DNA from 3 places in the Streptomyces sp. NPDC051286 genome. Region 2 is predicted to be linked to each of the others. Evidence: riboswitches for the same ligand, from Rfam matches in the RefSeq annotation. Region 2 holds a riboswitch; each other region holds the start of a gene.
The links. A riboswitch is a leader RNA that binds a small molecule or an ion and turns the genes downstream of it on or off. The one in region 2 is predicted to bind cyclic di-AMP.
Positions count from the first base shown of each region.

Region 1: another riboswitch for cyclic di-AMP. It lies ahead of ACIBB8_RS21435 (transglycosylase SLT domain-containing protein); the one in region 2 lies ahead of ACIBB8_RS32060 (peptidoglycan DD-metalloendopeptidase family protein).
Region 3: another riboswitch for cyclic di-AMP. It lies ahead of ACIBB8_RS24820 (M23 family metallopeptidase); the one in region 2 lies ahead of ACIBB8_RS32060 (peptidoglycan DD-metalloendopeptidase family protein).

Region 1 covers NZ_JBITER010000020.1:126,964-137,465, forward strand. The annotation lists gene ACIBB8_RS21410 (DeoR/GlpR family DNA-binding transcription regulator) at 394-1,152, opposite strand; gene ACIBB8_RS21415 (MFS transporter) at 1,227-2,420, shown strand; gene ACIBB8_RS21420 (dihydrodipicolinate reductase) at 2,941-4,020, shown strand; gene ACIBB8_RS21425 (carboxymuconolactone decarboxylase family protein) at 4,017-4,496, shown strand; gene ACIBB8_RS21430 (GMC oxidoreductase) at 4,500-6,143, opposite strand; gene ACIBB8_RS21435 (transglycosylase SLT domain-containing protein) at 6,748-7,515, opposite strand; cyclic di-AMP (ydaO/yuaA leader) riboswitch at 7,520-7,705, opposite strand; gene ACIBB8_RS21440 (DUF5996 family protein) at 8,278-9,231, shown strand; gene ACIBB8_RS21445 (UBP-type zinc finger domain-containing protein) at 9,243-9,602, opposite strand; gene ACIBB8_RS21450 (aromatic acid exporter family protein) at 9,836-10,502, opposite strand, start outside.
Region 2 covers NZ_JBITER010000052.1:5,066-15,567, reverse strand. The annotation lists gene ACIBB8_RS32090 (STM4015 family protein) at 1-770, shown strand, start outside; gene ACIBB8_RS32085 (STM4014 family protein) at 944-2,098, shown strand; gene ACIBB8_RS32080 (STM4013/SEN3800 family hydrolase) at 2,169-2,984, shown strand; gene ACIBB8_RS32075 (STM4012 family radical SAM protein) at 2,981-4,330, shown strand; gene ACIBB8_RS32070 (STM4011 family radical SAM protein) at 4,339-5,256, shown strand; gene ACIBB8_RS32065 (SGNH/GDSL hydrolase family protein) at 5,399-6,244, opposite strand; gene ACIBB8_RS32060 (peptidoglycan DD-metalloendopeptidase family protein) at 6,410-7,330, opposite strand; cyclic di-AMP (ydaO/yuaA leader) riboswitch at 7,334-7,510, opposite strand; partial or broken gene ACIBB8_RS32055 (alpha-galactosidase) at 7,774-9,878, opposite strand; gene ACIBB8_RS32050 (tyrosine-protein phosphatase) at 10,075-10,502, shown strand, end outside.
Region 3 covers NZ_JBITER010000026.1:77,046-87,547, reverse strand. The annotation lists gene lhgO (L-2-hydroxyglutarate oxidase) at 1-56, shown strand, start outside; gene trmB (tRNA (guanosine(46)-N7)-methyltransferase TrmB) at 49-858, shown strand; gene ACIBB8_RS24830 (PrsW family intramembrane metalloprotease) at 1,139-2,629, shown strand; partial or broken gene ACIBB8_RS24825 (aldo/keto reductase) at 2,621-2,738, opposite strand; gene ACIBB8_RS24820 (M23 family metallopeptidase) at 2,894-4,006, opposite strand; cyclic di-AMP (ydaO/yuaA leader) riboswitch at 4,018-4,170, opposite strand; gene ACIBB8_RS24815 (PP2C family protein-serine/threonine phosphatase) at 4,431-5,585, opposite strand; tRNA gene ACIBB8_RS24810 (tRNA-Met) at 5,814-5,887, opposite strand; gene ACIBB8_RS24805 (SPFH domain-containing protein) at 6,000-7,196, opposite strand; gene ACIBB8_RS24800 (hypothetical protein) at 7,296-7,517, opposite strand; gene ACIBB8_RS24795 (SHOCT domain-containing protein) at 7,713-8,129, shown strand; gene ACIBB8_RS24790 (sulfite oxidase) at 8,132-9,235, opposite strand; gene ACIBB8_RS24785 (FAD-binding oxidoreductase) at 9,434-10,502, shown strand, end outside.

The DNA of each region.
Region 1 (10,502 bases), on a different contig from region 2:
CCGACCGGGGTCACGAGTCGGGCGGCCTCAGAGCCTGTCGGGTGACCTTCGATCGGAGAGCGGACGCGGCGTGGTGCGTCCGATTCCAAAGGCACCGGAAGGTCCTCGGATGGGGTCTCCCCTGCTCGAACGAAGCTGAGAGCCCGGGGAAGGAGCTGCCAGGCCATTTCGGCAACGCCGGAAGCGTGCGGGCCACGCCGTGGCCGCCCGATCAGAGGCCGCCCGACAGGCTCTCAGGCGCAGCCGCGGCATGGCCTCGAATCCGGCCCCCGCCCAGGCCCTGCTCACCGGCGGGCGGAGGAGCACCTCAAGGCGCTCTTCGACCGTTACGGCTGAGTCGCCCCGGAGCGTGAGACGGAGTGACGTGCGCGTGCTGTTCAGCTGACGCGCAGGTCATACCTGTCGCACGTGCACGCCCGCCGCAGCGAGTGCGTCGACCTCTGCCTCGGGCGCGGCCTCGTCGGTGACAACGGCGTGCAGTGCGGAGGCGGGCGCGACGAAAGCGAGGGCGGTACGGGAGAGCTTCGCGCCGTCCGTGACCGCGATGACCCGGCGGGCCGATGCGATCGCGGTCCGCTTGACGGCGGCGTCGTCCAAGTCGTACGCGGTCAGGCCGTTCGCCGCGTTCAGTCCGCAGCAGCCGATGACCGCGGTGTCGAAACGCAGGGCCGCCAGCGATGCCTCGGTGAGCGGTCCGGTGAGCGCGAGCTCGCCCGCCCGGGGGCGGCCACCGGGCACCAGCAACGTGACATCCGGCGCTCCGGTGAGTGCGTTCACCGCGTGCAGGGACAGCGGCATGACCGTCAGGCGGCGGTGCTCCAGCGCGCGGGCCACTTCCAGGCAGGTGGTGCCGCTGTCGAGGACGACGGACTCCCCGTCGGCGATCAGCCCGGCAACCTCGGAGGCAATGCGTCGCTTGGCCTCCAGCCCCTCCGTTGCCCGCAGCCCGAAGGGGGGTTCGTCGCCGCGCAGCAGCAGGCTCCTCGCTCCTCCGCGGTATCGCTCCAGAATCCCCTGCTCGGCCAGGGTCTCCAGGTCACGGCGGATGGTCATCTCCGACGCGCCGGTCAGGGCGGCCAGTTCCGCGACGCCGGCACTGCCCGCGTCGCGCACCGCCTCGGTGATCCGTCTCAGTCGATCTGCACTCGCCACATCCGCGATAGAACACCATTGGTGTTCACAATGCAACCTTTCGAACACCAATGATGTTAGATATGTTCATCGACATGGAGAGATCGCTGCGGACCGGCCGTCTGGTCACGACTGCCTACTTCGCCCTGAACGGCTTCGTCCTGGGGATGTGGGTCGTCCACATCCCGGCTGTCGAGCGCCACGTGGGCATCAGTCATGCCGTGCTCGGCTGGCTGCTGCTGCTCCTCGGCGCGGGAGCCTTCGCGGGGATGCGGATCACGGGCCCGCTCACCGATCGGTGGGGCGCCCGCATCGTCGTACCACTGGGCGCGGCTCTGTGCAGCACGGCCGTGGTCCTTCCCGGCCTGGCCACGAACGCGTGGACGCTGGGAGCCGCACTCGCACTGCTCGGACTCGGCAACGGCTGTCTGGACGTCAGCATGAACGCCCACGCCATTCAGGTCGAGCGGGGCTACCGACGCCCCGTCATGTCCGCCTTCCACGCCACGTTCTCCATCGGCGGCGTCCTTGCCGCGCTGGTGGGCGCGCGCACGCTCAGCTGGGGCTGGAGCCCGGCGGTGACCCTCGGCTCGGTGGCCGTCCTCGGCCTCGCGGTCGCCGCGCTCGCCGCCCGCGGGCTCCTGCCGGCCGAACACACCCCCTCCCCTGCCGGGGAGGCTCCCGCCGATGTGACACAACCCGTGCACCGGACATCCCGCCGCATCTGGGCGCTGGCCGCGCTCGCGCTGATGCTCATGCTCTGCGAAGGAGTGGCCAATGACTGGAGCACTCTGCATCTGCGGGACATCCTGAACGCCAGCGCCGCCACCGCCGCTCTCGCCTACGGCGCGTTCTCGACCGCCATGACCATCGGCCGGCTGCTGACCGACCGAGTGGCCATGCGCTTCGGGCCCGTCGCCATCCTCCGCTACGGGGCGGCCCTGGCCGCGGTCGGGCTGACGACGGCCACGTTCTCCACCTGGATCCCACTGGCCCTGGTCGGCTGGACCGTGTTCGGGGCCGGGCTGTCCGGCTGCATCCCCCAGCTCTTCAGCGCCGCAGGCCACGCCGACCCGAGCGCCGCCGGGACGAATGTCTCGCGTGTCGCCGGTCTGGGCTATCTCGGCATGCTGGCCGGCCCCGCCGTCATCGGACCGCTGACGCACTTCGTCCCGCTCAACCTGACCTTCCTGCTACCCCTTGGGTTCTGCGTCGTGGCTGCGTGCGCAGCCGGAATACTCCGCCCGCCGCGCAACGCTCCGAGCCGACTGGAGGCCGAGGCAGCATGACCGGCACGGACCGCACGAGCTCCCTGTCCACCCGCGCCGTCCTCGCCGCACCGCTCACGGACACTCGGGGAGCGAATGGCTGCAGGCCTCGTGGTACTTCTCGCGCGCCTGCCGGAAGGCCGGCTCCCGGTACTGCTCCTCCGTCCCCAGCGGAAGCGTCGGCCGCCACAACTCGTTGGACCGGTCGAGTGCGTCCCGGGTTTTCTTCCTGGCAACGGCCAGAGCCGCAAGCGCCGTTGACCGTTTCTCAGGATCGTCCGAGATCGATCCGAATGCTCAGCCCAGCCGCTTGTCGCAGGCGCGTGCGTTGTCGCCGCCCGCGCTCGCTCCTGCGTCCCGTTCCTCGGTCACACCGGGCTCGTCCCCCAGGCGCCGGCCCGGGGGTGTACCCCATTCGGTAACGACTTAGCTGGCGCGGCCCGGGCGGTGTCGCGGTGGCAGCCGACTCCCCTGCCCCGCCCGGCAAACTCGTCGCGTCGCGGCACTAGGAAGTGATAGGCCCTCTCGCTACCCTCCGCGCATGATTTCCACGGTTGTCTGGGGCACAGGAAATGTCGGCCGCGCCGCGATCCGCGCCGTTGAGGCCCATCCGGCGCTCGAACTCACCGCCGTACTCGTCCACAACCCCGACAAGGTGGGACGCAACGCGGGCGAACTCGGTGGGCTCGGTCGTCCGCTCGGGGTCCTGGCGGGCGACGACGTCGATGCCGTGCTGGCCACCGGTCCCCGGGCCGTCGTGTACGCCGCGTCCGGCGACATCCGCCCCGACGACGCCCTCGCCGACATCTGCAGGGCGATCCGGGCCGGGGCCGTGGTCGTCACCCCCGCACTGTACGCACTGTACGACCAGTTGGGCGCCCCGCCGGAGCTGCGGGATCCGGTGCTGGCCGCCATCGCGGACGGTGGCGGCTCGCTGTTCGTCTCCGGTGTCGACCCCGGCTGGGGCAATGACGTCCTCCCGTTGCTGATCAGCGGACTCGGGACCTCCGTGGACGTGATCCGCTGTCAGGAGATCTTCGACTACTCCACCTACGACCAGGAGGAATCGGTGCGGTACCTGGTCGGCATGGGCCAGCCGATGGAGTACGAGCCGCTGATGCTCGCACCGACCGTCCCGACCATGGTGTGGGGTGGGCAGATACGGCTGATGGCCAGGGCTCTGGGAGCCGAACTCGACGACATCCGCGAGACGTTGGACCGAAGCCCGCTCGACGCCACGGTGAGCACCAGGACGATGGGCACGTTCGAGGCCGGCACCCAGGGCGCCGTGCGGTTCGAAGTGCAGGGCATCGTCGGGGGCGAACCCCGCATCGTCATCGAGCACATCACGCGCATCCACCCCTCCTGCGCACCGGACTGGCCGACACCGCGCGACGGAGACGGCGCACATCGAGTGATCATCGAGGGCCGCCCGCGCATCGAGGTCACGGTCGAGGCCACCGACGAGGGCGAGAACAGGTCCGCGGGCGGGAACGCCACCGCGGTCGGCCGGCTCGTGAGCGCCATCGACTGGCTCGTGGACGCGGAACCAGGACTTTACGACGCGCTCGACGTCCCGCTGCGCCCAGCAGTCGGCAAGCTCGGAAGGAGACATCCATGAACATCGACATCCCCGAGGGCAAGGACGCGATCGAGTACGTGTGGGGTGAGATGGTGCCCGGGATCGGGATCGCCGCATCGAACTTCTCGCTGTCGGTGTACGCCCACACGACCCTGGGACTGCGCGAGTTCGAAGCCGCGCGGTTGCGGATCGCCCAGATCAACGGGTGCGCCTTCTGCCTCGACTGGCGGACCGAACGGGACGGCGTGAAGGTCGAGGAGGATTTCGCCGACGCGGTGACCCAGTGGCGTACCACCGACGTGTTCGACGACCGGACCCGGTTGGCCGCCGAATACGCCGAGCGGTACGCCCTGGATCACCACAACCTCGACGACGCGTTCTGGTCCCGGATGACCGCGCACTACAGCCAGCTCGAGATCGTGGAGCTGAGCATGAGCATCGGATCATGGCTGGCGTTCGGCCGGCTCAATCATGTGCTGGGCCTCGACACCAGCTGCGCGCTGCCCGGCCGTTGACCGTCACAGGTCGGTGGCGATGATCTTCTCGATGTTCCGTTCGGCGAGCGCGGTGATGGTGACGAACGGATTGACGCTGGTGTTGCCGGGGATCAGCGAGCCGTCGATGACGTACAGGCCGGAGTAGCCGTGCAGGCGGCCGTAGTTGTCGGTGGCCCGGTTCAGCACTGCGCCGCCGAGCGGGTGGTACGTGAGGTGGTCGCCCCAGATCTTGTAGGTGCCGAAGAGATCGGTCCGGTAGATCGTCCCCTCCTTCTGGTTGATCCGGTCGAAGATCGTCTTGGCGGCATCGATGGACGGCTGCTTCCAGGCGGTCTGCCAGTTCAGGTCGACCGTTCCTGTCGCGGCGTTCCAGGAGAACTCGGCCCGGTTCGGGTTCTTGGTGATGGACAGGTAGAACGACGCGTACGTCTCGATCCCGGTGGGCAGCGGCGCGACTTCGGCGAACGCGCCACCAGCGGCCCAGTTGTCGATGCCGCCCGTGGGAATGGACGCCTGGAGGCTGCCGGTCGGGTCCCACATGTGGTTGGCCCGGCCGCACATGACATTGCCGTTGTCGCCCCACCCTTTACCGATCTCGTTGTTCAGGCCGGCGAGCGCGCCGGTGGCCTTCAGCTTCACCAGCAGCTTGCTGGTACCCACGCTGCCGGCCGCGAAGAACACCCGGTCGGCGGTCACCGTCTTGGTGACCGTGGTGACACCGCCGGTGTCGATCTGGTCGATGACGACCGTATAACCGCCGCCTGGCGCCGGGGCGACCGAAGTCACCTTGTGGAGCGGCGAGATGACGACCCTGCCGGTGGCCCTGATCCGGTCGATGTACGTCTTCTGCAGCGACTTCTTGCCGTAGTTGTTGCCGTAGAGGATCTCGCCGGCCAGCGCCGACTTGGGGACGGTTCCGGCCTCTTCCTGCTTCATGTAGTCCCAGTCGTACACGGTGGGCACGAAGACGAACGGGAAGCCGGCGCGCTGGGCCTGCTCACGGCCGACCCGGGCGTACTGGTAGCACGCGGCGGTGTCGAACCAGGCCGGGTCGATGGTGCCGGCCCCGAGCCCGGCGTTGGCGCGCGGATAGTAGATGTCGTACATCTCGTCGGCGTCCACCGACGGGAGGACGGCTCCGAAATTCTCGCGCTTGGGAGTGACCGCCATCCCACCGTTGACCAGCGAGCCGCCACCGACGCCACGGCCCTGGTAGACGGTGATCCCGCTGAACTCCTCGGCGTCGAGGATCCCCGTGGTGCGGGTGATGTTCTTGTCGATGGGGAAGCCGAGGAAGTTGCTGAGGGGCTGCTTGGTCCTGGTGCGGAGCCAGTACGACCGGCTGTCCGGGGAGGTCGTGTTGGCGAAGATCTTGCCGTCCGGGCCGGGGGTGTCCCAGGCCATGCCCATTTCGATCATGTGCACGTCGACGCCCGCCTGGGCGAGACGCAGCGCGGCGACGGAGCCACCGTATCCGGTGCCGATCACCAGGGCCGGGACATGGGCCCCGGAGTCGATCGGGGCAGTTGTGGAGCCGACCCCGGCCTGGGCCGGGGTGGTGTGACCCGCAAGGGCCACGGCTCCTAAAATAGAACCAGTTCCTGTGATGAACCTTCGACGCGAAAGGCCCTTGGGGCCTGCATTGTGCATGGTAAAGTCACTCATGTGACACGCCTCACTCTCCAGAGAGTGAAACTGGTTCTACTGCTGTTCGCGCATTAAGTCACTACATACCGATGGGTAACATGCACCCGACCGAGGCGGCCCGGATGCGCAACGCTGCCTGTCAGGCGGGCCGCCCCCGGCGGGCCGAACCTGGTCGCACACACTAACGGCCTGGTGCACGATAGCGAGTGGATCAGCGAGCGGCGTCATGCGGCTTCGAATCCAAGGCGGAAGAGGGAGGCGACGCGAAGGGGGCCCCTCCCGTGCCTTCAAGGCCATGGGGGAGTCGTCGACTGACGACAACGCCGGAAGCGGAGTCGCATGACGCCGGGAGCCCGCTCGCTATCGTGCACCAGGCCGTAAGGGCCGACCCGTAATCCCTGGTGGATCAGGGCACGGCGTCAGATGCGGTGCATCGCAAGGCGGAGGAGCGTCCTCATACTGGGCGCATTCGGACGTTCCGGCGACGCCGCAGGATGCGAAGCAAGGCGGGCTGACTTCTCGACTTCTGCACAGTCTCCCGTGCGCGACACCGACGGGAACGGGTGGCGAAGCCCCATCGGACCTTCGCCACCCGTCATGCCTGAATCAACGCAACCGGGCGTCAGTAGGCCCCGAACACGTTGTCGATCGAGCCGTACTTGGCGGCGGCGTAGTTGCATGCGGCCGTGATGTTGGCGACCGGGTCGTAGGGGTCCATCGACGTACCGGGCACGTGGTAGGCCCGGAACGTGGGGTCGATGACCTGCAGGAGGCCCTTGGACGGCGTGCCCTTGGCGGCGTTCGAGTCCCAGTTGTTGATGGCCCGGGGGTTGCCCGCGGACTCGCGCATGATGTTGCGGTGGATGCCGTTGTAGCTGCCGGGGATGCCGTGCTGGGCCATGACGGCCAGCGACTCCTTGATCCAGCCGTCGAGGTCGTTCGTGTACGTCGCGGGCTTCGCGGTGACGGCAGCGGCGGTGCTCGCGGCCGTCGTGGACTCGACCGCCGTGGTCGCGGTGGCGCCGATGGTGAGCTTCTGGCCCGCGTGAATGACGCCGGGGTCGGCTCCGATGACCGCTCGATTGTCCTTGTACAGCTGCTGCCAACCGCCGCTCACGGAATGACTCAGGGCGATCCTGTAAAGGGAATCACCGGCTATCACGGAATAGATGGTGGGCGTAGCCGCCCGCACGGCAGCCGGCTTGGCGGGGGCGGCAGCGGGCGCCACTGTCTTGGAGACGGCGGCGGTGGCAGGCTGCGCCGGCGCTGCCGAGGCAACGGTTGCCCCGATCATCGGAAGCGCGAGAACGGCTCCGCCCGTGCTCACGGCGATGAATCCGCGAGTCAGCGAACTGGGCTTACGACGACGGTGGTTAACCTGTGCGGGCATGGCGTATTCCTCTCCGTCGCCTACGAGGTGAGCTGTCGGGTTAAGGCTGGAGTTGCCTCGTCGTATGGGAATACGACTTCACCCCTAGCCGTTCCGGATACCGGATCGGCGGCTTGCGCGGGTCCCCCGCTCCTGCCGTACGTGAGTGGTCGGGTTCCCGGACGGCGGCAGGATTCGGCGTTCCATCCGGATTGACGGTGACCGTAGGCGAGAAACTCCGACCCGAACAAGTCCCCATTTCTCGATCACAATTCATTTACAAGATCGAGTCGCGGAAATTTTCACATTCCACCCCGGTCCGCGAAGCCAACTTTCTTGGCACAGAAGGGAACCGGGCGGCATGCCAATGCGTCCGCGGGTCCGGAAGGTGACTCTCACCACTCAGCCCGAAAAGGGCGATTTGCCCGGTACGTAAAAGCTCAGGCCCGCACGGGTTGCACGTTCACCAGAACGGCGAGCGATTTCCCCTTATCGCCAAAATTGCGACATTTAGGAGATTTTGGCGCTGCCGGACGGACACCCCGCCTCCGACTCGTCGGGAAGGGCGTCCCCGGGGAGACGACCAGGAGCAGCCGCGCGTCACCCGTCTGCGCCGACTGCGGCGCGCGAGTGGCCGCCCACCGTCCAGGCGTGCAGGTTCACGCGAACGACACCACGGCGGCCGCACAAGGTGCCGCACACCTTGGGCATGGCCATGATGGTGCGGAAGAACGCCCTGCCCGCCCGCCGGGACCGTCCGGCAGCATGAGAGAAGTGATGGCGATGGAGCTGTTCCCGCCCATGCCGCTCGCCGAATGGCGTGACACCAAAGAGACGCTCCACCGCTTCGCGCAGATCATCGGAAAGATCCGTCTCGCGGCCAGTGTCCGGCGCAATCACTGGTGGAACGTCCCGTTTCACCTCACTGGCCGCGGTATCACCACCCGCCCCATGGGGCAGATCGACGGCAACCCGATTTTCACGGTGGACTTCGACTTCGTCGGCCATCGACTCGTCATCACAAGACTGGACGGCACGACGGTCTCGTTCCCGCTTTCGGGCCAGTCCGTGGCTTCCTTCCACAAGACGGTCATGGCCGCCCTGGACGCGCTGGGCATCGAGGTGGATATCAACTTGCCCAAGCCATTCGATCTGTCCGACGCCGACCGTCCGTTCGCCGAGGACACGGAGCACGCGGCATACGATCCCGAACAGGCAAACCGGTATTGGCAGGTCCTCAGTCAAGTAGCACTGGTACTGGAGGAATTCGCCGCGCGGTTTTCGGGGAAAGTCAGTCCGGTGCACCATTTCTGGCACACCTTCGATATCGCTCACACCCGCTTTTCGGAGCGTCAGATCGACCAGCCCAAGCAAATCGACCCGGTGACCCGGGAGGCCTACTCCCGGGAAGTGATCAGCTTCGGTTTCTGGTTCGGTGACGACACGTTCGCCGCGCCCGCGTTCTACTCGTACACCGCTCCCGAACCGGCGCGGCTGGCGGAGGAACCCCTCACTCCGGTGTCGGCGCAATGGGTGGATCGTGGCGGCAGCCACCTGGCGGTGCTGCCGTATGACGCGGCCCGCACCGAGAGCGATCCACGTGGGGCCGTACTCGCCTTCTACGAAAGCGCCTATCAGGCCGGCGCGGGGCGCGCCGGCTGGGACATCGCCCGTCTCGCCTGCCCCGGCGGCATCACCGATCCGTGCCTGAGGACCCGTACGCCTGCCCGAGGATGAGGAGCGCGGCTTCAGTGCAGTTGCCGCTCCCAGTCCGCGGGGACCTTGCCCTGGGGACCCGGGGTCGGCTGGGCGACCGGGTGCGAGGTGGGCGGGAGCAGCTCCAATCCCTCGTAATATTCCTCGGTCTCGATGTTCCAGAGCCAGTTCTCCCCCGGTTCGAAGCTGGCCAGGAACGGATGTCCTGCCTCGCGTGCGTGCTTCGTACCGTGCTGCGAGGGCGAGGAGTCGCAGCAGCCGATGTGTCCGCACGCCGCGCAGCGGCGCAGGTGCATCCACCATCCCGGTCCGTCGCCCGCCAAGCAGTCCGCACATCCCGCCCCGCTGGGAGCCGCGGTGAGATCGATGCCTGGGATCTGGTCAGGTGCCATGTGACGTGCCTCCGTGATCAGGCGCGAGACCGCGGACCCTGCGGGTCCCGTCCCGGTGCTCTGAGGCTTCCGATTGCCCTCCTGCATCGTAAGGCCGGGCTACCGGGTCCGCCCGCGTCGAACAGCCGTGCCGGACTCCGGGCGCCGCTCGATGATGTGAAGTGCTCGCCCTGTGGAGGACCTTCGCGTACGCCGACGGCAGCGCAGGGTGCGGGTCTCCCATCGCCGCGCCGTCACCCTCCCGGGACTGTCGGCTGCGGGGCCCGGTGGCTGCCGAGCCGCCGCCGCAGTGCGGCGAGCCGGGGATAGCGTTCGTGCAGTTCAGCGGAGTGGCGGTCGAGCTCCTCGCCAAGGCGTTCGGCGCGTTTGTCGATGTCCAGCTCATCGAGAATGCGGTCGACCTCGGCGAGCAGCGCACCGTGCAGTTGCCACTGTCGGGGGTGCTCCTGAACGTCCTCCAGCAGGAGGTCGGCCACCACGTCCCGAGTGGCGCGGCTGGCGGCCAGTGCGGCGGCAAGTCGCGACTCCGCCTCCTCGGCATTGGCGGACACCGGGGTGGTGATCAGAGTGGAGAAGCTCTCGATGGCGTCGGCCATCTGCGCAAAGAGTTCCCGGAGCGAGGCGGCCACGTCCTCCGGGAACATGGTTTCCCCGGTCCGGGCTTTGGCCAGGTCCGTCAGCGTGCGGGCCAGTACACGGAGTACAACGGCACAGATCTCCAGTGTGTCGAGTCCGGTCCGCAGGACGATGCGGTACAGAAGGCCCTGCCGGATCCGGGGGTTGAGCAGGAGACTCTCCTCGGCCTGCCGGAGCGAGGCGTCGACGGCCACGATGTCGTGGTCCAGTCTGCGGGCATCGTGCAGTCTCGCCGCCGCCTGCGCGACCGAGACGTGGCCGCCG
Region 2 (10,502 bases):
CTGCGGGTGTGCGGGCCCTGATCATCGGCCAGTGGGGCGAGTCGTACGAGGAGACGTCGTCCTACCCGATCGATCTCGTGATCGCCGCCGCCGACCGGCTGACCTCGCTGGAAGCCGTCTTCGTCGGCGACATGACGGCCGAGGAGAACGAGATCTCCTGGATCGAGCAGTCCGACGTCACCGCGCTGCTCAGGGCGTTCCCCGGCCTGCTGGAACTGGGCGTGCGCGGCGGCACGGACCTGGAGTTCTCCCCGTCGAAGCACGAGCGGCTGCGTTCGCTGACCATCGAGACGGGCGGGCTGCCGGCCGGAGTGATCCGCGGCGTTCTGGACAGCGAGCTGCCCGCGCTGGAGCGGCTCGATCTCTGGCTCGGCGTCTCCGCGTACGGTGGCGACGCCGAAGTCGCGGACCTGGCCCCGCTGCTCTCCGGCTCGCGTTTCCCCCGCCTGCACCACCTCGGTCTGCGCAACAGCGAGGTGCAGAACGAGATCGCGACGGCTGTCGCGGGCGCCCCGGTCGTCGCCCAGCTGCGCACCCTCGATCTTTCGCACGGGACGCTGGGCGACGAGGGCGCGGCCGCGCTGCTCGAAGGCCAGCCGCTGACCCATCTCGAACGGCTCGATCTGCACCATCACTTCCTCACCGCGCCGATGGAGCGCCGGATCAAGGAGGCGCTGGAACCGCACGGTGTGCAGGTCGACGTGTCCGAACGCGAGGAACCCTGGGACGACAACGGGGCCGAGGGCCGCTACACCGCGGTTTCGGAGTGACGCCCCATGACTGACATCGACCATCCCGAGACGCCTGACCTCGCTGGATCTGCACCACCACTACATCAGTGCCCCCTTGGTGGACCGCCTCGAGGGACTGCTCGGTGCCGACCGGGTCAATGGCGAACCGGACGAGGTGGAGTACTGGCATCCGGATGAAGACGACGAGCGCTATGTCGCAGTCAGCGAGTAGGGCGGGCGGCCCGGCAGTGCGCTTCGCCGTCGTGGGAGTTCCCGGCAACCGCCGGGTCACACTCTTCGGGGACGCTGTACGCGCCGCCGGGCTACCGGCCGCGCGTGTGGTGCCCTGGCTGGACGTCCTGGGCGGCAAGGCCGTTTTCCGGCCGGGCGAGACCGTACGGATGGACTCGCCCGGTGAGGACGCCGAGGTCGAGCGGTTGCTGCGATCCGTGGACGATCCGACGAGGGTCGAGGGCACCGCCCTGTGGTACACCCGGTTCACCGGAGCGGTGCGGACGGTCGCGCGGGCGGCCGACGCGGCCGGAGCGGCACTGCTCGACGCCCCGGGCGATGTCGCGGTGCTGTTCGACAAACGGCTGTGCCATGCCGTGCTGGACGGCGCCGGGGTCCCTGTACCGGCTTCGCCGACCTCCGGCTTCGCGGCGCCCGTGGTGCGCGACTGGGCGGATGTGCGTGAGCGGATGGCTCAGCACCGCATGCCACGGGCCTTCGTGAAGCTCGCGCATGGCTCGTCCGCCTCGGGGGTGCTGGCCGTGGAGACGGCAGGTCCCGGCCGGGTGCGGGCGACCACATCGGTGGAACGCGACACGTCCGGACGGCTCTTCAACTCGCTGCGGGTGCGACGCTGTACGACGGAGCGCGAGGTGGCGGCGATCGTCGACGCGCTCGCACCGGACGGACTGCACATCGAGCGCTGGCTGCCCAAGGCATCGCAGCGAGGGCGCTCGGCCGACCTGCGGGTCCTGGTGGTGGCGGGCCGCGCCACCCATGCCGTCGTACGAACCAGCCAGTCCCCCATGACCAATCTTCACCTCGGCGGCCAGCGCGGAAGCCTCGACGAGGTCCGCGCGGCCGTCGAGGCGGCGGGCGGCAGCTGGGCCGAGGCCCTGGCCGTGTGCGAGCGCGCCGCTGCCTGCTTCCCGGACACGCTGTGTGTGGCCGTCGATCTGCTGCCCGCGACCGGCTGGCGGCGGTTCGCCGTCGGCGAGGTCAACGCCTTCGGCGACCTGCTGCCACGCCTGACCGGGCTGCCCGGCAGCGGCTTCGAGGGCCTGGACACCTATGCGACGCAGGTCGTCGCCGTACTGAACAGAGCAAGGAACCACCGTGCAAGCGCCACCCCCTGACACCGGACAGGCCGTCGCCGGCATCCGCGACGCGGACGCCGCCCCCTCGGAACACCCCGGGAATCCGGACATGAGCGAGATCGTGGGCAGTCACGATCTGCTGCTCGTCATCCTCGACACCCTGCGCTACGACGTGGCGGCGGAGCTGGCCGCCGCCGGACGCATCCCGCATCTGGCCCGCCATCTGCCGGGCGGCGTCTGGGAGAAGCGGCATGCCCCGGGCAGCTTCACCTATGCCTCGCACCAGGCGATCTTCGCGGGATTCCTGCCGACGCCCGCCGCCCCCGGCCCTCACCCCCGGCTGTTCGCGGCACGCTTCGCGGGCAGTGAGACCACCGCTTCCCGGACCTTCGTCTTCGACACCCCCGATCTGGTGTCCGCTCTCGCCGGGGCCGGTTACCGCACGGTGTGCATCGGAGGCGTCGGCTTCTTCAACCGGCAGGGCCCGCTCGGTTCCGTGCTGCCGGCCATGTTCCAGGAGAGCCACTGGGAACCCGAGTTCGGCGTCGCGTCACCCACCTCCTTCGAGGCCCAGGTGGCGCGGGCCGAGCAGGTCGTCGCGGGGCTACCCGCCGAACAGCGGCTGTTCCTCTTCGTCAACGTGTCGGCGCTGCACCAGCCCAACTGGTTCCACCAGCCCGGCGCCACCCGCGAGTCGGGTGACTCCCGCGCCACGCACGCCGCCGCCCTGGAGTACGTCGACGCACACATCGGCCGGCTCCTTGCCGCCGCGAGCAGCCGCCGGCGCTGCTTCGCCATCGTCTGCTCCGACCACGGCACGGCGTACGGGGACGACGGCTACACCGGTCACCGGCTCGGCCACGAGTCCGTCTGGACCGTTCCGTACGCGCACTTCTTCCTGGAACCGGGGGCCACTGCACGATGACCAGTCCGCACACCGTCCGCCCGTACCAGAGCTACGTCTACGCCTATCCGCACAAGACGGCGTACCGCCCGCTCAACGGCCGGCCCGCGCTGCGCGAGCTGTGGGCGGGAGAGCGCAAGGACGCGCTCTCGCTCTATCTCCACATACCGTTCTGCGAGGTCCGCTGCGGTTTCTGCAACCTCTTCACCCGGATCGGCGCCCCCGACGAGCTGACGACCCGCTATCTCGACGCACTGGACCGGCAGGCCACCGCCGTGCGCGACGCGCTGGGTGACGACGAGGCGGTGCGGTTCGCCGCGGCCGCGTTCGGCGGCGGCACCCCCACCTTCCTGGCGGCAGCCGAGCTGGAGCGGCTCTGCGACATCGCGGAGAAGCGGATGGGCGCCGACCTGCGGTCCGTGCCGCTGTCGGTCGAGACCTCGCCGTCGACCGCAACGACTGACCGGCTGGCCGTCCTCGCCGACCGCGGGACGACCCGGATCAGCATCGGCGTACAGAGCTTCGTCGACGCCGAGGCACGCGCGGCGGTCCGTCCCCAGCGCCGCGCCGATGTGGAGGCGGCGCTGGGCCGGATCCGCGACGCACGCATCCCGGTCCTCAACATCGACCTGATCTACGGCATCGACGGACAGACCGAGATCAGCTGGCGTTCCTCTCTGGACGCGGCCCTCGCCTGGCAGCCGGAGGAGCTGTATCTCTATCCGCTCTACGTGCGCCCGCTGACCGGCCTTGACCGGCTCGGCGCCGACGCCGAAGCCGCGGCGGACGCGGCCTGGGACGACGAGCGGCTGCGGCTGTACCGGGCGGGCCGGGACCATCTCCTCACCCACGGCTACGAGCAGGTGTCGATGCGGATGTTCCGCCGCGCCGACGCCCCGCAGCAGGGCCCTGCCGACTACGCGTGCCAGACGGACGGCATGATCGGTCTTGGCTGCGGCGCACGCTCGTACACCAGTCGGCTGCACTACTCCTTCGACTACGCGGTGGACATGCGGAAAGTGCGGGCGATCATCGACGGCTACACCGCCACCGACGACTTCTCCCGCGCGGAAGTGGGGCGGTACGTCGACGGTGACGAGGCGCGCAGGCGCCACCTTCTGCAGTCTCTCCTTCAGGCCGAGGGGCTGCAACTGGCGGAATACCGCGAGCGGTTCGGCGCCGCTCCCGGTGACGACTTCCCAGGTGAGCTGAACCGGTTCGAGGCGCGCGGCTGGCTGGACGGGTCCGCCGTGGCGTCCGGGCTGCTACGGCTCTCGCCCGAGGGGCTCGCCCACTCCGACGCGCTGGGTCCCGAACTGTTCTCCCCCGCTGTACGGGCCGCGATGGCCGCGTACGAACCGAAGTGAGCACTCCCATGGATCTGACGATCCTCTATCGGGGTCCCCTGGCGTCGTGCGACTACGACTGCCCGTACTGTCCGTTCGCCAAGCGGCGCGACAGCCCGGAGCAGCTCCGTGCCGACCGCGCCGCCCTGGAGCGGTTCACCGCGTGGGCGGCGGAGCAGACCAGGGACAGGATCTCAGTGCTGTTCACGCCGTGGGGCGAGGGGCTGGTCCGTTCCTGGTACCGCCGCGCGTTGGTGGAACTGGCGCAGCTGCCGCACATCGGCCGGGTCGCGATCCAGACCAATCTCAGCGGTCGTACCCGCTGGCTGGCCGAAGCCGGTGGAGCCGGCCGCGACAAGATCGCACTGTGGTGCACGTACCACCCGGGGCAGACACCGTACGACCGTTTCCTCGCCAGGTGCCGGGAACTGTCCGCTCTCGGTGTCCGGTACAGCGTCGGTGTCGTCGGTCTCGAGCAGCATTTCGACGAGGCGCGGCGGCTCCGCACCGACCTGCCCGACGAGGTCTATCTCTGGGTCAATGCCGCAGAGGGGCAGAGCTACACGGACGAGGAGGCGGACCGCTGGACGGCCCTCGACCCCCTCTTCCCGTACAGCCGTCACCCGCACCGCTCGGCGGGCATGCCGTGCCGGACCGGCGAGTCCGTCATCTCGGTGGACGGCGACGGCACGGTGCGCCGTTGCCACTTCGTCCCGGCCGAGCTCGGCAACCTGTACGACGGCAGCTACCGGCGTGCGCTCGGTCCGCGGGCCTGTCCGCTCGCCGTCTGCGACTGCCACATCGGCTATGTACATCTGGAGACGCTGCCGTTGTACGACGTCTTCGCGGGTGGCGTCCTGGAGCGCATACCAGCCCGACGCCCGGGCAAACCGGCACCCTCGGGGCGCCGGTTCCTGCCGGTGTCCCCCGTCGCCGGACAAGCCTGAAGCCCCCGAGAGGCAGAAAGGGAACGGGCACGTCCGGCCGATGAGGCCGAAGAGAGGGCTTGGGGCGTGTTTCGAAAGGAGCGTCGTCCGCCCGTAGGGCGGGCCCGGCGTCGCCTGGCAGGCGGGGCTTTCGACACACGCCCTAAAGCGGCAGGAGGTCCGGCCGCTTCGCCTCGACGTGGTCGCCGGAGGACTCGCCGCGCAGCCGACGCCCTATCCACGGAACCAGGTACTCACGCGCCCAGTGGATGTCGTCGCGCCGGACCTCCAGCGTGCCGCGCTGTGCCTGCGGGGGCCACTCCTGGTCGGGGTCAGCCGGTACATCGAAACCAAGGACCTGGGCGGCGCGCAGCGCGACCCGGGTGTGCCCCTCGGGCGACAGGTGGAGCCGGTCGTCGTCCCAGGCTCGCCGGTCCTGCACGGACTTCAGCGACCACAGGTCGAGGACCGGGCAGTCGTAGCGATCAGCGATGGAGCGCACATGGGCGGTGTACGTGGCGATCTTGCCGCGCAGATGGCGCAGGACGGGAACGCCGCGGGTGTCGAAGCCGGTCGTCACCAGGACGGTGCCGACCGAGTCGGTGAGCTCGGCGACCGCGCGCTCGAAGCGTTCGGCCACGTCGTCGGGGTCGGTGCCGGGCCGGATGATGTCGTTGCCGCCCGCGCAGAAGCTCACCAGATCGGGTGCGAGCTCCTTGGCGCGCGGTACCTGCTCCTCGACGATCTGGTCGAGGAGGCGTCCGCGTACGGCGAGATTGGCGTACCGGAAGTTTCCGTGCGCGGAGCCCTCGGGGCTCGTCGCCGCGTCGGGGTCCGGGAGCTGGTCCGCGAGAAGTACCGCGAAACGGTCCGCCCAGCCGACGAAGGTTCCGTCCGGGCCGGGGTCTCCGACTCCCTCGGTGAAGCTGTCGCCAATCGCTGCGTACGACCCGATGGCGCCATGCCGGTTGATGACGCCACGTTGATTGTTTCTCGAATCGTCTGCCACAAGCGCATATCCTGCACCGCCGAATGTGACCTACGCGACCGTAATAAGGGGTTGACGGGTGGTGAGATAGGCCACCGGTCAGGTTTTGGTAAACGGGGAATAAGCGAAGGGGCGGCGCGCCGCTGCGCACCGCCCCTTCACCGAGCTGACCGGATCAGCCGTGGATCAGACGTAGATCCCGTGCGAGGCCAGGTAGGCGATCGGGTCGATGTCCGACCCGTACGCCGGGCCGGTGCGGATCTCGAAGTGCAGGTGCGGGCCGGTGGCGTTGCCGGTGGCACCGGAGAGGCCGACCTGCTGGCCTGCGGTCACGGTCTGGCCCGCCGAGACGGAGAGCGAGGACATGTGGCCGTACTGCGAGTAGTGGCCGTCGGCGTGCTTGATGACGACCTGGTTGCCGTACGCGCCACCCCAGCCGGCGGTGACGACGGTGCCGGAGGTGATCGCCTTCACGCTGGTGCCGGTGGGGACCGGGAAGTCGATGCCCGTGTGGCTGCCGCTGGACCAGTTGGAGCCGGAGGCACGGTAGGCGGTGGTGTGGTTGCCCGGGACCGGGTGGACGTAGCCGGAGCTGTTGCTCTGGCCGGCCGAGGCGGAGGCCGTGGTGGTCTTGACGGAGCCCGAAGTCTTGGACTGCGACGCGGACTTGTCGGCCGAGGAGGTCGACGGAGCCGGAGCGGACTGCGTGGTGTCCGTCGTCGCGGCGGAGCCGGCCGGCTTGCCGCCGAGCGTCAGCTTCATGCCCGGGAGGATCAGGCTCGGGTTCTCGCCGACGACCGCGCGGTTGTCCTGGTACAGCTTCTGCCAGCCGCCCTCGACCTGCTGCTCGGCGGCGATCTTCGACAGGTTGTCACCGGCGACGACGGAGTACGTCCGGGTCTCGACCTGCTTCTTCACGACCGGCGCGGCCTCGGCGGCGGCGTGCGTGGCTGCCGACTGCGCGGTGGGCGCGGCCTGCTCCGCGGCGTGGGCACCGGTGGCGCCGAGCAGCGGAAGGGCGACGACGGCGCCACCGGCACTGATGGCGGCGACGCCACGGGCGATCGTGCTGGACTTGGGACGGCGATGCTTACCCGATGCGGGCATGAAGAATTTCCTCTCCGGCGCCTACGAGGTGAGCTGTCGGGTTCGGGCTGGAGATGCCCGGTCGCAGTTCGCGACTTCACCCCGAGCCGACCGGATCTCTCCGGGCGGCGGCTTACCTGGTTCCCCCGCTCCTGCCACACGTGAGTGGATGCGAATTCCGGGCGGCGGCAGGATTAGGCGGTCCGTCCGGATTGAGGGTGACCGTAGGCGAGCGAGGAAGGCGGAAACAAGCCGTCGATTACTCAACGGAATCCGCGCCGGGAAATCGGCGCGGAATCCTGGTCACCCTCCGTGGATTACGGATCTTGGATTTCCGCGCGACATCCGGAATACCCATCCGTGGCACCACCACGCACCGTCACGAATATGATCCCGCTCACGAGGAGGGCATCATCTCCCGTAGAAATAGGCCATGTTCCGCTAAAAGACGCAATACGGACATGTCATGAGCGTTCCCCGCGTCGGAGCCTCAGCACCTTCGCGTCCAGGTCCCCCCTCAGGCCGGTGTGCAGACCCTGATGCAGCAGCACGGCGCCGTGGTGGACCGCCCCGGTGTCCAGGTCGGTGTAGGTCGCCGCGGGGTCGAGCCCGCGCAGCCGCAGGGCCGGCGGCCGCTCCCCGTACCGCTGTGCCTCCAGCCACATCAGCACCACGGCCTCGTCGCCGTGCATGTACTGCACGGCGCTGAGTCCACCGCGCGGGGCACGCAGCCGGTACAGCGCGCCGTGCTGCACCGCGGGACGGATCTCCTTGTAGAGATCCACCCAGCTCCGTGCCTCGGCCAGTTCCTCGTCACTCCACTCGGTGAGATCCCCGCCGACCCCGAGCACCCCGGCCATCGCGCTGACGAAGCGGAAGCGCAGCGAACTGACCCTGCTGTTGAGCTGGACATTCGGACTGTCGGTGACCCAGGCGGCCATCACCTGCGCCGGATGGATCTGCCCGAAGCCCTCCTGGATGGCGAGCCGGTCGAGCGGGTCGGTGTTGTCGGAGGTCCACACCTGGTCGGTACGGGCGAGGATCCCCAGATCGATCCGGCCACCGCCGCCCGAGCAGGACTCGAAGGCGACCCCGGGGTGGGCGGCCCGCAGCCGGTCGATCAGCGTGTAGAGCGCGTCCACATGCGCGATCCAGAGCTTCTGCGGATAGTCCTCGCCCGGCCAGCCCGCATCGGTGAAGCAGCGGTTGAAGTCCCATTTCACATAGTCGATCGGGGCGCTGGAGAGCAGCCTGTCGAGCTGCTCCCACAGATGGTTCTGCACATCGGTCCGGGCCAGATTGAGCACCAACTGATGACGGAATTCGGTCCGGGTCCGCCCAGGGAAGTGCTGCACCCACTCGGGGTGCGCGCGATAGAGATCACTGTCGGCGTTCACCATCTCCGGCTCGACCCAGATGCCGAACTGCATGCCGAGTCCGTGCACTTCGTCGGCGAGCGGCTTCAGCCCGCCGGGGAATCGCTCGGGGTTGGGTGTCCAGTCGCCGAGTCCGGCCCGGTCGCTGGTGCGCCGCCCGAACCACGCGTCGTCCACGACGAACAGCTCGACGCCCATCGCCGCGGCGCGCTCGGCGAGGGCGCGCTGCTGGTCCTCCGCGATATCGAAGCCGGTCGCCTCCCAGGAGTTGTAAAGCACCGGCCGCAGGCTCTCGGCGCCCGGGACGACATGGGCCAGTTGCCAGGCGTGCCAGGACCGGCTCGCCCCGCCGAACCCTTCGGCGCTCCACAGTCCGGCGAACACCGGTGTGGTGTACGTCTCCCCCGGTGCGAGCCGCAGCAGCCCGGAGTCGTCGTATCCAGCGCCTCCGGTGATCTGCACGAGCCCGTCGGGGAGCTGCTGCACCGCGATCCGCCACGAGCCGGACCAGCCGAGCGCGCAGCCGTACACCTCGCCGTCCTCCTCGGTGGCGGCGCCGTCCGCATCGAGCGCGACCCAGGGCAGGAACTGGTGTCCGGTGTGGCCGCGCCTGCTGGAGAGGACCTTCTCGCCGTACGTCAGCTCCGACCGTACGAGCTGTGTCTCGGCCGCCCAGCGACCGTGCAGCTGACTCAGCCGCCAGCTGTCCCGGGCGGGCAGCGCCCAGGCCGCCGCGTCGGCGCGCAACAGCTCCAGCGGCGGACCGTCAGGACCGGTGTGGGTGACGGTGGCCCAGCGCTCGATGACATCGGAGTCGTCCCGCATCCGGTAGTGCAGCGTGAGCGCGAGCCGCTGCACTGAGTCGGCGAACGCGATACGGAGTTCGTCTCCGTCCACGACGGCCCCGGCGAACGCCCATTCGGTACCACGGACTTCGGGGGTGCGTACGGAGAGAGCGGGCCGGACGAAGCGGGGCCACCCTCGACCGGGTACTCCTCGCGGCCGTCCAGCCGCGACTCGAAGCCCCGCAAGGGCGGCTCGGGCGCGGCGGCGAGGGCCTCGGCGGCCGCGAGGGAGATCCGCGGCCCCCAGTGCAGATGCAGTAGTTCGCCCCGGCCGGTGAGGTGCAGCGCGTAGCTGCCGCTCGCCCCGGTCAGCAGCCAGGTCCGACCCTGCTCACCCGTCTCGATCACGTCATCCCCGCATTCCCACAGTTCCGCACATCATCGGCCGCCGGCCGACGGCCGGGCAACGCCCGTGCGAGGGGAATTCCATGGGGTGTTCAGCGGGAAACGGCCGAGATGACGGCCAGAGAATTCAATGTCGTATCGTCGCAGGAACTGACCTCGCCGGCGAGCCGCGCCGACGCCAGACACTCCAGGAGACACCGTGACGCAGCAGGTGCCGCAGGTCCCGTCGACGGAACCCGAGCTGGCAGGTGTGCGCAACTTCCGCGATGTGGGCGGACTGCCGACCGTGGACGGCCGCCGGGTGCGGCACGGACGGCTCTTCCGCAGCGGTCACCTCGCGCACGCCACCGACGAGGACGCCGCGTTCCTCGGCGGCCTCGGGCTGCACACGATCTTCGACTTCCGCAATGCGGCGGACCACAGGCTCGAAGGCCCGGACGTGGACCTGCCGGGCGTGCGGAATGTGAACATTCCGCTCTCCGACCCGGCCGACGGCGCCGAGTTCTGGCGGATGGTCCGCGACGGCGACATCGCACAGCTGCGCTCGGTCCTTGCCGACGGCAAGGGAGCGGCGCGGATGACCGCCTCGTACAAGTCGATCATCAGGGACCGTACCGCCGAGCACAG
Region 3 (10,502 bases), on a different contig from region 2:
GGGCACAGGGAACGGGGTGGAAGCCGCCCGCCGTAGAATCGGGGCACTGTGTCTGAGTCCTTGAACCCCGCCCCCGAGTACGACGAGGCCCACGATCTGCGCGCCGCAGCCTTCGAGCGGCAGCGCAGGCTGCGTCAGGAACCGCGCTTCCCCGGCGGACCCGCCGCCGACCCGGCCGGGTCGCACCACGAGCGCCGGATCCGCAGCTTCCAGCCGCGCCGCAGCCGTGTCACGCCCGGCCAGGAGGACGCGCTGCAGCGGCTCTGGCCGAAGTGGGGCCTGGACATCGACGGGCAGTCGGTCCTCGACCTGCCCGAGCTGTTCGACGGGCTTCCGGTCGTGCTGGAGATCGGCTTCGGGATGGGCGAGGCCACCGCGCAGATGGCGGCCGACGACCCGGGCACCGGCATACTCGCCGTCGATGTGCACACCCCCGGCCAGGGCAACCTGCTCGGTCTCGCGGACCGGAACGGACTGTCCAACATCCGGGTGGCCAACGGTGACGCGATCATCCTGCTGCGCGAGATGCTGCCGCCGGCCGCACTCGACGGGCTGCGGGTGTACTTCCCCGACCCGTGGCCCAAGAAGCGCCACCACAAGCGGCGGCTGATCCAGCCGGAGTTCCTCGACCTGGCGGCGCAGCGGCTGAAGCCGGGCGCCGTGCTCCACTGCGCCACCGACTGGGAGCCGTACGCCGAGCAGATGCTCGAGGTGCTCACCGCGCACCCCCTGTTCGAGAACACGGCGGCGGACGGCGGCTACGCACCGCGGCCCGCGTTCCGTCCGCTGACCCGGTTCGAGGGGCAGGGCCTGGACAAGGGCCATGTCGTGCACGACCTGCTCTTCGCCCGCAGCTGACCTTTCCACCGCGACTGGGTCCTCGCCCGTGGCTTAGAGTGCCCGGCAGTGGGCTTCGCGGCGTCGCGGGGCCGGCGCACGCACCTCGCGGCGTTGTCGTCAATCACCAACGCTCCGCGTTGGCTCAATCCTCCGCCTTGCGAGGCACGCACCCCAGCCCCGCTCCTTCACCCGCGCTGCCTACTGCCGGGCACTCTTAGCTGCAGATTTCCTGACGGGGCGGTGCACGCACCGCACTGCCCCATGGTCAGCTGTCAGTTCCCCTCGTTAGGGTCATGGGGTGTCCGACGGGTCTGTCCAGCAGCAACAGCCGCAGCCGGCCGTCCCGCTCCTCGAGGAGCAGCGGGTCGGCGAGATCCTGGCGGCCGTGCCGGAGCGGGGCCAGTGGCGCTACCGTCCGCGCCGTGTCGGCATGATCTGGCGGAGCAAGACGTTCCGTATCGCTGCTGTCTTCACGGTGCTCGCGCTGTGCGGACTGGTGATCCTGGCCCTGGTCCGCGCCCAGACCGGCACCGAAGGGTTCCTGGTCGGGCTGGGTCTGGCCGTGCTGCCCGTCCCGCTCCTGATGACGGCGTTCCGCTGGCTGGACCGGGTCGAACCCGAACCCTGGCGGAATCTGCTGTTCGCCTTCGCCTGGGGTGCATGCGCCGCCGCCCTGGTCGCGATCATCGCCAATTCGTTCGCGACCCGCTGGATCGCGACGGCCACCGCGGACCCGGCGGGCGCGGACACTCTCGGGGCCACGGTCATAGCGCCGGTGGTCGAGGAGAGCGCGAAGGCGGCGGCCGTCCTGCTGATCTTCCTGTTCCGGCGACGGGACTTCGGCGGTGTCGTCGCCGGCGTCGTCGTCGCCGGCTTCACCGCGACGGGCTTCGCCTTCACCGAGAACATCCTCTACCTGGGCAACGCGTTCGGCGAGGACCAGCAGATCGGCAACTCGGGCCTGGCGTCGGTGACGGCCGCGACCTTCTTCGTACGAGGGGTGATGACGCCGTTCGCGCATCCCCTCTTCACCGTGCTGACCGGCCTGGGCTTCGGCTTCGCGGCGCTCAGCGCACGCCGCCACCGCATCCGCCGCATCGCGCTGCCGCTGCTCGGACTGATCCTCGCCATGAGCATGCACGCCCTGTGGAACGGTTCGGGGACGTTCGGCCCGTACGGCTTCTATGTCGTGTACGGAGTGTTCATGGTCCCGGTCTTCGGACTGGTCACCTGGCTGGCGGTCTGGTCGCGCCAGCGGGAGCTGCGCACCCTGGCGACCGAACTGCCCGCGTACGCGGCCGCCGGCTGGCTGACCCCGGCCGAGCCGCTCGCGCTCTCCTCGATGCGGGCCCGCGGCCTGGCCCGGGACCTGGCGCGCCAGCAGCACGCGCAAGCGGAGTACGGAGCCCCGGGTTACGGATACGCCTCTGCCTACGGCCCCGCCCACGGCACTCACAGCCGGATCGCGGCTCAGGTACGGAGCCACGCCAAGGCGGAGGCCAAGGCGCGCGGCAAGGCGGCGGCGCGGGCGGTCACCGAGTACGAGTCGTTCGCCACGTCCCTGGCGTTCCTGCGCCGCCGGGCCGGCCGCGGGGCGGCGGAACCGGACTTCACCGCACGTGAACTGGAACTGCTGCACCATCTCTGGCAGCGCCGGGACGTGGCCGCCCCCGCCCTGGCGTACGCGGCGCAGGCAACGGGCCGTCTGCGCCCGCACTACATGGCCCCGGCGCCGGTTCCGCAGCAGTACCAGCCGTACGGCGGCCACAACCCGTACCTGTCGCCCTGAGGACGGCGAACGACTGCGTCTCCTCGGCGGTCCAGCCGAAGACGTTGCCGCCGAGGGCGAGCGGGAAGACCTGAAGGCCGGAAGAGCCCAGTCTGCGGAGAGCGGCCATAAGCGGATCAGCAGATTCCGGCGGTGCTGCTATTCCATGCATGGCGCACGCGAAAGCCGTGGCCAAACGAACCGGCAGCCCTGACGTCGGGGGGTGAGCGTCAGGACTGCCGGGGATCGGTGGCGGGCCGGTGGGACCGGCCCGCGTTCATCGCGTCAGACCGTGAGGCCCTTGTCGCGCAGCCAGGTCATCGGGTCGATGCCCGTGCCGCCCGGGGTGTGGACCTCCAGGTGGAGGTGGGGACCCGTCACATTTCCGGTGGCACCGACGCGGCCGATGGTGTCACCGGTGGTGACCTTCTGGCCGGCGCTGACGTCGATCGACGATTGGTGACAGAACCACAGCTCCGTACCGTCCTCGAGCTCCAGGACCGTGCGGTAGCCGTAGGAGCCGGACCAGCCCGCCGACTTGATGGTGCCGGTGTGGACGGCCTTGATCGGGGTGCCGGTCGGCGCCGCGAAGTCGAGACCGGTGTGGTAGCCGGAGGACCACATCGAACCGGCTACGCCGAAGGTCGAGGTGATCGTGTACGAGGAAGTGGGAATGGCATAGGCGGCGGCCAGTTTGGCGAGCCGCTCGGCCTCGGCCTTCGCCTTCGCCTCTTCCTCCGCCTTCTTCTTCGCGGCCTCGGCCTTGGCCTCGGCGACGTCCTGCTTCTGCTTCGCCTCGGCTGCCGCCTTCTCCGCGGCGGCCTTCTCCTCGGCCGCCTTGGCCTCCGCGTCGGCGGCGCTCTGCTGCTGCTCTGCCTGCTGGAGGATGCGGGCGCGGAGCGCCTCGCCGGCGTCGGTGGCGCCCTGCTCGGCCTCGGCGGTGGTGATGCCCGCGCTGGTCAGCGGTGCGGCGGCGGTCTGGGCCTGGTCGGTGGCGGACTCCTCGGAGAACAGCGCGCCCACGCCGGGGAGGGAGTTGGCGTCGGGGAGCTTTTCCGCGAGGGAATCGGGAAGAGAGATGGAGACCGGCGGCTTGCTCTGCGCGGTGGCCATGCCGCCCGCGCCGACGGCCGCGATGACGCCGACGCCGAGAACCGTGGAGCTACGGGCGAGCCCGTTGCGCTGCTTGGCGACGCGGTGCCTGCCGCGTACGGGGCGGACGGACTCCTCGGTGGGGTTCCATTCCTCCCAGGCCCGGTCGGTCTCTCCGAGGCCTTCGGTCCCGAACTCGGCGGTGAGCCCGGTGCCGGACTCGGTGCCCGTCGCGGCTGCGTACTCAGTGGTGAAGTCGGAGCCGAACCGGGAAGGGGCTTCGGGGGCAGGCTTGTTGGACGCCACGGAGGCGCACTCCTTTCCTTCCTTCTCGCCTACCGGGTTAGCTGACGGGTTCGGAGCAGGAAGGTCTCCTACGGATTCCTCTGCCTCTCACGAGACACAGGTGTCCGATTCACCCCATGGAGGTGGTTCCCCGGTTCCCTTGCGGAATTCGGCGCTCGCGCACGGTGCCGCCACTGACGACGGCTGGGACGACCGCGCTGCGTTATCGAACGTTAATAGACGCACAGGCCTGATTCCAAGCTGTTCCTACTGATCGTCCACGATCTTGGCCTGGACTTTACTGGACACAACCGGTCGGAATCGGGCGAGTTGACCCGGCCTCAGTCACTACTGTCTTTCTGACGTTGCGTCAAACGTTATGCAGAGCGGCACTCCTCGATTACGCACGGTTGCATCGCCCTCGTGCGCTCACCGCAGCCGCGCCTCATTCCTGCCCGCGCCTCACGATCTTCACGGTCCTGCGCCGCTCCGGCTGCCCCTCCGCGGGCCGTACGACCGCGACCAGCGCCATGTCGTCGGTGGACTTGCCGCCCGTGTGCAGCCGTACGTCATCGGTCAGCGCGGACAGCAGCTCTTCGGGCCCGGGGAAGATCCGCCCACGCAGCCGGGCCGCCGGGTCGTAGAACACCCCATGCTTGTCACGCGCCTCGGAGAGACCGTCGGTGTAGACGAGCAGCGTCGTCCCGGCGGCCAGACCCCAGGCGTCGGCCAGGTCCGGCCACACCCCCAGCCCCATGCCGAGCGGCAGCGCGGGCACGCTCGGCACCAGCACCTCCACCCTTCCGTCGGGGTGGAGCAGCAGCGGCTCGGGGTGGCCGCGGTTGACGATCCGTACCTCGGCACCACCGTGCGGGATCTCGGCGAGCACGGCGGTGACGAACCCCTCGACCGGATCGATCCCGCCGCGTCGCTCCCCCTCCCGCGCCAGCGCCCGCTCCAGCCGATGCGCCACCTCCTCCAGCGAAGCCTCGTGCTCGGCGACCTCCCGGAACGCACCAATGATCACCGCCACCGCCTCGACCGCGTCGAGCCCCTTGCCCCGCACGTCCCCGACCACCAGCCGCACGCCGTGCGGGGTGTCCACCACGGCGAACAGGTCGCCGCCGACGAACTCGTCCGCCTGTGCCGCCTCGTACCGCGCGGCGACCCGCAGCCCGCCGATCCAGTCGTTCGGCTCCGGCAGCACGGCCCGCATGGCGGTCTCCGCGATGACCCGCGCCGAAGCCAGCTGCTCATTGCCGCGCTCTACGACTCCGTTGATGAAGAGGGCAAGGATCGAGGCGGTGAGCACGGTGATGACCTCGAGGGACGGCACGACCTGCAGCACCGTGCCACTCTCGATCCGCAGGATGAGGATCGAGAGCAGCGAGGCGACGCCGATACGGACGGTGCTGGCCCGTGAGAAGAACGGTGCGGCGGCCAGCGGGGCCGCCACGAACAGCGGCACGGCGGTGAACGGCGGCGGGGTGAGGATGTCGAACACGAGCCCGGCGACGATCAACAACGACGGCAGTGCGCGGACGACCCGCCGGGAAGGGCTGCCGCCCCCGCCCCGCACCCCGCGCAGCTTCTCCGCCATCCCCACCTGTGCTCTCCTGCCCGGTACGCGCAGCGGCTCCTGCGGTCTCCTGCCCGATACGCCCCACGGTCTCCTGCCCAGTACGGGCCTGGCTGCGGACGGTGCCGCACTCCACTGTCCAGGCTTGCCGGAGCCCCGTCGCGCGGCGACTCCGCATCGGCCGAAGGGGGGACGGAAAACACGAATCAGGCCCGGCACGCGCTTTGCGTGCCGGGCCTGATTCTTCAGTAGCGGGGACAGGATTTGAACCTGCGACCTCTGGGTTATGAGCCCAGCGAGCTACCGAGCTGCTCCACCCCGCGTCGGTGAACACAACTCTACGCCATCCGGGACGGACGGTTGACCATGTGCTGATCCGCCCGCACCCGTCCGCTCCCAACCACTGCCCCGAGGAACCGAACCGGCCGGTCGGTCTCAGTTCGATTCGGTGATGTGCGGGGCCCGCTTCGCGTGGACCACCGGCTTCGCCGTGTTCGCACCGCGCTGGAGTGCGTGGAGGATCGCCAGCCCCTGGCTGACCACGCCCGCCGCCATCTCGTTGACACCGTTGGTGCCGTTGAGCACGGTGAGGTCGGCCCCCGACATCCCGCGGGCGGCCGCGTCGGCCAGGGCGGGCAGGTTCTCCACGATCCGGTTGGCCGCGATCAGCTCCTGATTGCCGTCCCGGAGCGAGGCGGCACGCGCGGTGTTGGCGTCGGCCTGCGCCTGGGCGACGGTCCGTTCGGCGTACGCAGTGCCGTCGGCCTGGAACTTCGCTTGGTCCCGGGCGGCCTCGGCGAGTGTGCGCTGCCGGTACGCCTCGGCGTCCGCCGGACGCCTGACCTCCGCCTCCAGCCGTTGCGCGGCCAGCGCCGCCTGCCGCTCGGCCAGGGCGGTCTGCTCCTCGATGACCTCGTGCGAGGCCCTGGCCTGGGCGAGCGGTCCGGCCTGGGCGGCGCGGGCGTTGTACTGCTCGGTCTCGGCGAGGAAGCCGGCCCGCTTGATCGCGGTGTCCCGTTCGTACTCGGCCTTGAGCGCCGCGGCCTGCTGCTCCCGCTCGGACGCCTCCTGGTCGGCCCTGGCCTCGGCGATCCGGGCCTGGCTGGCGACGGCGGCCGCGTGCGGGGCGGCGAGGTTGTTGATGTAGCCGGTGGAGTCCTCGATCTCCTGGATCTGGAGGGCGTCCACGACGATGCCGAGCTTCTCCATCTCGCCGTGGCTGCCCGCGATGACCTCCTGGGAGACCCGGTTCCGCTCCCGGATGATCTGCTCGACGGTCAGCCCGCCGACGATGGAGCGCAGGTGTCCGGCGAAGATCCGGCCGGCGAGCTCCTCCATCTGGTCCTGTTCGGACAGGAAGCGGCGGGCGGCGTTCGCGATGGAGACGGCATCGTCACCGACCTTGAAGACGGCGACGGCGCGGACGTTGAGACGGATGCCCTGCTGGGTGACGCAGTCCTCGGTGATCTCCGCCTCGCGCAGCGCCAGGGAGAGCATGCGCACCCTCTGCTTCACCGGCACGACGAAGCTGCCGTGACCGGTGACGATCCGGAACTGGGTGTCGTGCGTCTGCCGTTTCGATCCGGAGATGAGCATCGCCTCGTTGGGCGCGGGAACGTGCCAGAACAACATGAGCGGACTCCTGCCGTACGCCTCTTCTCGACGTGATGTCCCGGTGCGGCGCCGCCCGTCACCGTCCCCCGGCGTCGATCCCCGGCGTCGGTTCGCGGTTCAGGACGGCAGGCGTTCGACGATCACGCCGCGTGCCGAGACCGAGTCGACGACAACGACGCGTACGTCCCTGTCGATCGACGTCGCGGACCATGCGGTGTAGGCCTCCGACCCACCCCGTACGGCCACCAGTACTTCGCCGGGGCCGTTCGGCGGGATCGGCACGGTGACGCGGCCGATCGCCCCGATAGGGCTCCAGGCGGACCCATCTGCGGCGCTCATACGCCACACGCCTCCCTCGGTCATTCCACGGTACTCCGCGCCGCCTCCGCGGGAACGGCCCCGGAGGAACGGTGCGTACGACAGCGAGCGGTGGGTGAAATCCGGTGATATGACTGATTTGTTATTCAGTCGTTCAGGGCTGTGCCGCCGAGACGAAGCGACGAGTCGAACGACGCGACGACCAGGGAGCGGAACGTGGACGACTACCCCCTGCTCAACCTCTTCTGGACCATGCTCTGGTTCTTCCTCTGGATCATGTGGCTCTTCCTCCTCTTCAAGGTCATCACGGACATCTTCCGCAGCCACGACCTCGGCGGCTGGGGCAAGGCGGGCTGGCTGATCCTCTCCCTGGTCGTGCCGTACCTCGGCGTCCTGATCTACGTGATCGTGCGCGGTAAATCCATGGGGAAGCGTGACATCGAGGAAGCCAGGCAGCGGGAAGCCGCCTTCAAGGCGTACGTACGGGAAGCCGCCGCCACCGGCCCCGCGCCCGGCCCGGCGAAACCCAGCGGCGGCAGCGTCGAGGACCTGGCGAAACTCGCCGAGCTGAAGGACCGTGGCGCGATCACGGACGAGGAGTTCCAGCGGGCGAAGACAAAACTCCTCGTCTGAGCTCACCCCGGCACGCAGCGGACGGCGATCCGCTGGACCAGGTTGTTGCCGTAGCCGCCGCGGTTCCACGGCTGGGTGAGGGGCTGGACCCGGCCCCCGGCATCGGTGGCACGGGCGCTGAGGACATAGGTGCCGGGCACCGCCTTCCACGGCGCCTGCCACCGTTGCCAGGCCCAGGTGTGTCTGCCGTCCCCCTCCGGCGGGGCGACGTCGGCGTCGTACCAGGAGCGGCCGTCGTCCGTGCTCACCTCGACCCGGGTGACCGGCGGCTCCCCTGACCAGGCCCGGCCCCGGAGCAGGACCCGGCCGGGGCGTACGAAACGGGTCCGGGACATGAAGTCCGGGAACCCGGGCGGGATCATCAGCGCCCGGGGAGCGATCCGGGTGACGGGTTCACCCGGATCGTCGGGCTCCTGCCGGTAGCGGTAGGCGGTCGTCTGCTGGAAGCCGGTGAACGGGGTCTCGGTGAGCCGGATCTCCCGAAGCCATTTCACATGTGCCATGCCGTACCAGCCGGGCACCACCAGCCGCAGCGGATGGCCGTGCTGCGGCGGCAGCGGACCACCGTTCATCGCGTACGCCACCAGCACTTCCGGTGTATCGCCGGTGGCCACGTCCACCGGCAGGCTCCGCCGGTAGTCCTGCTCGACACCCTGCTCAATACCGTGGTCGGCCCCGCAGAACACCGCCTCGACGGCGTCCGGTTCCACCCCGGCCTCGGCGAGCAGCAGCCGCAGCGGCACCCCGGTCCACTCCGCCGTACCGACCGCCTCGACCAGCCACGGCTGGCCCACCGGCCGCGGTACGAGCCGGGCCCGGCCGTTGCCCGCGCACTCCATCGTGACGCGCAGTGTGACGGCCGGGAACGACCGCAGCGCCGCCTGGTCCAGTGCAAGCGGCGTCCGGACCCTGCCGTGCACGGTGAGCTGCGAGGAGCCGTCCGGCATCTCGGGGATGTCGTAGTGGACCAGCACGTAGTGCATTCCGGGCGGGGTGATGTCGTAGCGCAGCGCCTCCAGCGGCAGACCGTGGTTGCGGGCGGCGAGCGCGAGTTCCTCCGGGCTGATGCCCTCGCCGGGCTCGGCGAGGCGCCCTGGCGGGCTCACAGGGCTCACTCCCGCTCACTGCTCAGGAACGGTCGGTCCATGGATTCATGGTGCGCCCGTCCGGGCATCCCGACCACCGCTCCTCACCTGCCGGACACCGCATCCCGCTCTTTGCGCCGCGTCTGCCGATTGCACGGCCCTCCGACCGGCGGGAGCGTGGATACGGCAGCGGTCCGCACCCGCGGCAAGGAGACGGCCATGGACTCCACCACGCTCGACGCGATGAGGGCCGCGTTGCGCGGTCCGGTCATCAGCCCGCAGGACCCGGAGTACCGCGAGGCCCGCACGATCTACAACGGCATGATCGACCGGCGCCCGGCCGCCGTGGTGCGGTGCACGGACGCGGCGGACGTCATGGCCGCGGTGGACTTCGTCCGCGGCGAAGGTCTCGAACTCGCCGTGCGGGGCGGCGGACACAGCGGAGCCGGACTGTGCCTGGTGGACGACGGCGTCACCCTCGACCTGTCACCGATGCGCTGGGCGCACATCGATCCCGCCGCCCGGACCGGCCGGGTCGGCGGCGGCACCCTGCTCGGCGATCTGGACCACGCCGCCCACGCGTTCGGCCTGGCCACGCCCTCCGGAATCCTGTCGACGACCGGGGTCGGCGGCCTCACCCTCGGCGGCGGCCACGGCTATCTCACCCGCAGGTACGGCCTGACCGTGGACAACCTCCTCGCGGCAGACGTCGTCCTGGCCGACGGCAGCCACGTCACCGCGAACGGGTCCGAGAACACCGACCTCTTCTGGGCGCTGCGCGGCGGCGGCGGGAACTTCGGCATCGTCACCTCCTTCGACTTCCGGCTGCACCCCGTCGACACCGTGGGAGTCGCGATCACCGTGTGGCCGGTCGACCGGATCCGCGAAGTCCTGGAGTGGTACCGGGACTTCCTGCCGCAGGCGCCCGAGGATCTGAACGGCTTCTTCGCCGCGTTCACCGTGCCGCCCGGCCCGCCGTTCCCGGAGGAGATCCACCATCAGAAGATGTGCGGCGTCGTCTGGTGCTGGACCGGTGGCCCCGAGCTCCTCGAAGCCACCCTGAAGGTCGTGGCCGAACCGGGCCCGCCCGCCTTCCACTTCACCTCGCCGATGCCCTACCCGGCGCTCCAGACCATGTTCGACGCACTGCTCCCGAGCGGACTGCAGTGGTACTGGCGGGGCAACTTCTTCGACCGGATCACGGACGAAGCCATCGCCGTCCACGCCAAGTACGCGGAGAACCTCCCCACGGACCTGTCGCTGACGCATCTGTATCCGGTCGACGGGG